Regions from separate parts of the Weissella thailandensis genome, predicted to be linked through region 2. Evidence: predicted binding sites of a transcription regulator. Region 2 holds the regulator's gene; the other holds the start of a gene.
The links. The regulator HrcA, encoded in region 2, represses chaperone genes, less so after heat shock. The targets are predictions, from matches to a motif close to TTAGCACTCNNNNNNNNNGAGTGCTAA.
Positions count from the first base shown of each region.

Region 1 (3,435 bases), 740 kb from region 2:
GACATTCTTGTCCTTCGCTTTGCTCCGGCCAAAAATGACGCAAATAACGTTACGCACCGGCTTCAAAACAACTTTTGTCTCGCGCTCTTTTTTAGCTTACATCATACCTGGCATGCCGCCTTGGGCTGGCATTTGGGCTGCTGCTGCATCATCCTTAGGTTGATCAGCGATAACGGCTTCCGTTGTTAGCAACAACGCTGAAACAGAAGCAGCGTTTTGCAAAGCTGAACGAGTAACCTTGGTTGGATCAACGATACCAGCCGCAATCATGTCAACCCATTCAGCTGTGGCAGCGTTATAGCCAATACCAATTTTTTCATTCTTTAGTTGGTTAACAACCACTGAACCTTCAACACCCGCATTTTCTGCAATTTGGCGAACGGGCTCCTCTAATGCGCGCTTAACAATGTTGATACCTGTTTGGACATCACCATCTTCAGAAAGCGCAGCAACAGCTGGAATAGCATTGACCAAGGCAGTTCCACCACCTGACACAAAGCCTTCTTCAACGGCTGCACGAGTGGCATTCAATGCATCTTCGATACGGTACTTACGTTCTTTAAGTTCAGTTTCCGTTGCCGCACCAACATTGACCACAGCAACACCACCAGTTAATTTAGCAAGGCGCTCTTGCAACTTTTCACGATCAAAGTCAGAGGTTGTCTCAGCAATTTGTCCTTTAATGACTTCCACGCGTTCTTTGATTGTTGCAGCATTACCACTACCTTCAACAATTGTTGTATTGTCTTTTGTGACAGTAACCTTAGCTGCTTGTCCTAATTGATCAATCGTTGTATCCTTCAAACTCAAGCCTAAATCATCAGTAATAACAGTTCCACCAGTTAGGATAGCAAGATCCTCAAGTTGGGCTTTACGACGATCACCGAATCCTGGTGCCTTAACAGAAACAACGTTGAACGTACCACGCATCTTGTTCAAAACAAGTGTTGGCAATGCTTCACCAGTAATATCATCAGCAACGATCAACAAAGCACGGCCTTGTTCAACAACACTTTGTAATACAGGCAATATGTCTTGAATATTTCCAATCTTCTTATCCGTAATCAAAATATATGGATTGTCCAATGAGGCTTCCATCTTATCATTGTCAGTAACCATATATTGTGACATGTAACCACGGTCAAATTGCATTCCCTCAACAACATCTAGCGTTGTTTCAATACCCTTTGACTCTTCGATAGTAATCACACCATCATTGCCGACTTTTTCCATGGCTTCAGCGATTAATTTACCGACTTCTTTGTTAGCAGCAGAAACTGAAGCAATTTGCGTAATTTCTTCTCTAGTTGAAACCGCCTTTGATAACTCATGCAATGACTTCACAGCCGCTGCTGTTGCTAATTCAATACCATGACGAACACCAACTGGATTAGCACCAGCAGTAACATTCTTCATACCTTCATTAATAATGGCTTGTGCCAAAACTGTTGCAGTCGTGGTCCCATCACCAGCAATATCATTAGTATTTGAAGCAACTTCGGCAACTAGCTTAGCGCCCATATCTTCAAAGTGATCTTCTAATTCAACTGCCTTAGCGATCGTCACACCATCGTTTGTAATAGTAGGTGCGCCATAACCTTGTTCAATCACAACATTGCGTCCCTTAGGACCAATTGTTGTTTTTACTGTATTGGCTAGCTTATCAACACCTGCTTGCATTTTTGCACGTGCATCTTCTGAAAATTCAATATCTTTTGCCATATTTACTACCCTCTATTTTATTAATTATTTTAATTACAACACTGCCACGATATCTTTTTCGTGGACAACCAAATAATCAACCCCATCGACACTAAGTTCATTACCAGCGAACTTATCAAAAATAACACTGTCGCCTTCTTTAACAGCGACTGGTGCTGTCAAGTCGCCAACCGTTTGCGTAGAAACAGCGACTACTTTTCCTGTAACTGACTTTTCTTGTGCATTAGAAGCTAATAAAATTCCCCCAACTGATTGCTCAGATGCTTCTGATACTTGCAATACAACACGATCTCCTAATGGTTTCAACATGTTATCTGACCTCCACAGGTTAATTTTTCTTTTATTAGCACTCTTTAAGTTAAAGTGCTAACTGACACTATTAATAATAACACATTACTAATCATTTGCAAACTTTTGTTAAAATCAGTTTGACGATTATTAACCTTATCCAAAAAAGCATAAAGGCCCGAAATCCGCCAATATTTTCACAGATTTCGAGCCTTACATGCTAACCATTTATTTTTCAGCGACAAATGTTTCCAAAGCCAAGGTTGCTTCAGTCCATTGGTCTTCAATTTCTGCTATTTGCGCATCAAGATCCGCAATTTTTTCAGAAATTTCAGTTAATTTTGTTAAATCAGAACCGTTCTCAGGGTCATTTAACGCTTGATTCAACGTATCATGTTCATCAGACAGAGTTGTCATTTTATCTTCTAATGCCGTTACTGCTCGTTCTAAACGACGTTGTTCACGTTGTTGATCTTTAAGCGCAGCTCTTGATAAAGTCTGTTTTGGCTTATTTGATGGCGCATCATTAGTTGCTTGCTCATCTGTTTTGCCCTTATCGTCCACTTCATCAGCAGTTTTTTCAAGATAATAATCATAATCACCATCAAAGAAACGCGTACCTGATGGTGACAGTTCAACTACTTCCGTCGCAACTTCATTAATAAAGTAACGATCATGCGAAACGAAAAAGATCGTACCATTATACTCATTCAATGCCGTTTCTAACACTTCACGTGAATCGATATCCAAATGATTAGTTGGCTCATCAAGAATCAAAAAATTTGCATGTTCCAATGCCAGCTTCGTCAATAACAAACGCGCACGCTCACCACCTGATAGCGCAGCAACTAACTTTTCTACTGATTCACCTGAAAACATAAATGAGCCAAGAATTGAACGGACATCCTTTTCAGGCATTTTGGGATGTTCATCCCAAATCGTATCAATCACTGACTTTTTATTATCTAACGTTTGTTGTTCTTGATCATAGTACCCAACCGTGACATTCGCACCAATTTTTATTTGACCGGCCAGCAAAGGAAGTTTACCCAAAATTGTCTTAATAAAGGTTGATTTACCAATTCCGTTTGGACCCACCAAGGCAACTGCATGTTGCTTATCGACAGCAACATTGACATTTTCAGCTAAAACATGAGTCATATCATAGCCCAATTTCACATCGTTGACTCTTAGCACTTCATTACCAGAATCTTCATCAGCCACAAATTGAATATGAGCGACGCCAGATTCATTTTTGGGTGCTTCAATACGATCCATACGGGCCAATTGTTTACGCCGTGATTGCGCGCGCTTCGTTGTTGACGCACGCACAATATTACGCTTCACAAAATCTTCTAGTTTTGCAATTTCAGCTTGTTGTTTATCATATGCTTTTTGTTCTTGCAGTACCTTAGCGGCTTTCTG
Region 1 covers NZ_CP014332.1:1,571,689-1,575,123, forward strand. Annotated here, with positions in the region: gene groL (chaperonin GroEL) at 97-1,722, opposite strand; gene FOL01_RS07865 (co-chaperone GroES) at 1,756-2,031, opposite strand; gene FOL01_RS07870 (ABC-F family ATP-binding cassette domain-containing protein) at 2,239-3,435, opposite strand, start outside.
Region 1: the regulator HrcA is predicted to act here: its motif matches at 2,066-2,092, upstream of FOL01_RS07865 (co-chaperone GroES).

Region 2 (3,435 bases):
CTGACTCTTGAACGGCTGGGATACGAGTTGAACCACCGTTTAGGATAACCTTATCAATGTCACCCATTGAAAGATCAGCATCCTTCAAAGCGCTACGAACAGGTGCTTCAGCACGCTTTACCAGGTCAGCTGTCAATTGGTTGAATTGAGCACGTGACAAAGTTGTTTGCAAGTGCAATGGGCCTTCGTTAGTAGCTGTAATAAATGGCAAATCAATTTGAGCTTCAGTAGCTGATGACAAAGTCTTCTTTGCAGTTTCAGCAGCATCCTTCAAACGTTGTAATGCTAATTTATCATTCTTTAAGTCAATGCCGTTTTCTTTCTTAAAGCCATCGGCTAACCAATCAATAACCTTTTGGTCAAAGTCGTCACCACCAAGGTGTGTATCACCATTGGTTGATAGTACTTCGAACACACCATCACCTAATTCAAGAACAGAAACATCAAATGTTCCACCACCCAAATCGTAAACCAAAATCTTTTGGTCTTGGTCAAGCTTATCTAGACCATATGCCAATGATGAAGCAGTTGGCTCGTTAACGATACGTTCAACTTGCAAACCAGCAATCTTACCAGCATCCTTAGTAGCTTGACGTTGGGCATCGTTAAAGTATGCAGGTACAGTAATAACAGCCTTATCAACTGTCTCACCTAAGTAATCTTCAGCATACTTCTTGATGTATTGTAGAATCATTGCTGAAATTTCTTGTGGTGTGTAATCCTTACCATCAATCGTTACCTTGTAACCAGCTTCACCCATGTGTGACTTGATTGACAACACAGTGTCTGGGTTGGTAATTGCTTGACGCTTAGCAGTGTCACCAACTTGTGTCTCACCGTTCTTAAATGAAACAGCTGATGGCGTTGTACGACCACCGTTTGGGTTAGTGATAATCTTTGGAGATCCACCTTCCATAACAGCAACAGCAGAATTTGTAGTTCCTAAATCAATTCCAATGATCTTTGACATAATAATTTACCTCTTATTGATCAGATTTTTTATATATTAATTAATAACTAGTTGTTTAATTATAAACAGCTACCATTGCTGGTCGAATTACTCGATCAGCTAAAACATAACCCTTTTGAAGAACCGTCGCAATTGTATCGGCAGGATGATCATCATCTGCAGGTACTGATTGAATTGCTTGGTGGAAGTTCGGATCAAATGCTTCGCCAGTTTCACCAACTGCCTTAACATCATGTTCTTCAAGTGCTGAGATTAGCGTTTTGTAAACCATCTCAACCCCATCCTTAATTTGCTTAGCTGCACCATCTTCGACTTCAACTTGTAGCGCACGCTCCAAGTTATCTACAGCTGGCAAAACTGAAGCAGCTAACTTTTGATTTGCAAACTTAACCGCTTGTGTTTGTTCCTTCGCATAACGAGATTGCATGTTTCGCATCTCAGCTTCGGCACGTAGATACCTGTCTTCGGCTTCGGCAACCTTTGTCTCTAGTTCAGAAATTTGGTCTGCCTCTGTCTTTGGCTCTTCAGCCTCAGTAGCTTTAGCTTCAGTGTCAACATCCGCTTCTTCATTGACGACCTCAACTTCTTCTTCAGGAGTCTTCTTTTCTTCTGACATGTCAACACCTCTTTTCTAACTAACGATAATATTCTAATAACTGTTGCGATAAAGCACTGCGGAACGCATCAACCAAACTAACCATGTCAGCATAGCGCATCGATGTTGGCCCTAAAATAGCAATGGCACCAACACCATACTGTGCAACACGATATGTGGCTGACACAAGACTATATGGTGATAATAAATTATTACCATTTTCATCACCAATTTGTACGATCACCCCATCATTAGCCGTTCCAACAACCCGTCTCATATCTTGCGCCGAATCAAGTAACTGGTATAGTTGCTTAACATCTTGCAAGCTTGAATCAACGGTGAAGTCAAGAACATTTAAATAACCACCGATAAACACGTTATCATGAATCGATCGTGCTAATACGTCACCAAACAATTGTAAAAATGCAACTGGTGTACGAATAACTCGCTCCATTTGCCAAGGTAAATCACCAGTTAATGTCCTTAACACTTCGACAATGGGCTGATTAACTAACGTTCGATTAATATAATCAACCATATCATCAAGATTTCTAATAGACATCCCCTCTGGTAATCTAAAACTTTGACTCGTAACTTGTCCATCATTAGTAACAATAATAGCCATGATTTGCTGGCCATTTATGGGTACTAAGCGGAACCCTGAAAGCCGAATATCAACTGATTCAGGTTTAAGGGCAACAACCGTATAGCCTGTCAGACTCGCTAACTCATCTACCATCGTCTGCATCAAATCGTCAATCTCTTCGAAATTTCGATTAAATACACGTTCTAATGATTTTTGAACAACTCTTGATAGATGATGTTGATGCATTAATTCATCAACATAATAGCGGTAGCCCCGTTGTGAAGGCACGCGACCCGATGAAGTGTGCTCTTTTTGTAGCAAGCCCAATTCCTCTAGTAGTGCCATTTCATTTCGCACAGTTGCTGAGCTGACTGCTAGATCTAATTCACTTAACAGTGTTTTAGATCCAACAGCTTTGCCGGTTTTTGCGTAATCGCGAATTATTGTGGCTAATATTAGCCGCTGTCTCTCCGTTAACATACGCGTCACCTTTCTTAGCACTCTCAACTACTTCGTGCTAACAGTTATTATAGTACACGCCTTATATTAACTTGTCAACACTTTTTAGCACTCTTTATTATTAAGTGCTAATTGTAGAAAATGAACTACGCAAAATCTTGCGTATCCGTTGCCTTATTACTACTTTGTCAGTGCCTATACAAAGACGTTGATTGTCACCATCTGTCCATTTTTTATTTCAGCGCTTTAGTAATTGGATCAAAATAGTAAGCAGTCTGATCGATTATTTGCCAATCGGTCAACAGAATATTGTTTTTGGCATACTGTCGCTGTCCTTGTTCATTCGTTTGCCAACCATTCGAAACAAATAATGACTGATTTGATATATCCAGCGGCATGACAGATCTGTTTAAAACCATAAAATTTACAATAGTAGTGCTCATTAGTTTGTAAGTCATACTATTTGGATGAACACCATCTTTGATAGAAAAATAGTCATACGAAAATCCTGCCTGTCGCCAATTCAAGACCGGTATGCCAAAAGATTGGTAAACTTCTGTCAGAGCCATTCGTAGTTCTGCTAATCTATAATAACTTCTTTTATCTTTCATATATGATTCAAACGGCAATAAACCCATAATTTTTACATTTAAATTAGCTGAATGTAATCGCATAATATTCGTTTGCAGTCGTTGCTGCACATAACCAATATTATTATCACTGTAATTTAAATCATTAACACCTAACGACAACAATAGAATATCTGCAGACTGGAATTGTGGATCCAGAATAATTTTCGAAACGTTATTGGTTAGATCGAATGTA
Region 2 covers NZ_CP014332.1:834,020-837,454, reverse strand. Annotated here, with positions in the region: gene dnaK (molecular chaperone DnaK) at 1-970, opposite strand, end outside; gene grpE (nucleotide exchange factor GrpE) at 1,026-1,586, opposite strand; gene hrcA (heat-inducible transcriptional repressor HrcA) at 1,606-2,631, opposite strand; gene FOL01_RS04035 (SGNH/GDSL hydrolase family protein) at 2,844-3,435, opposite strand, start outside.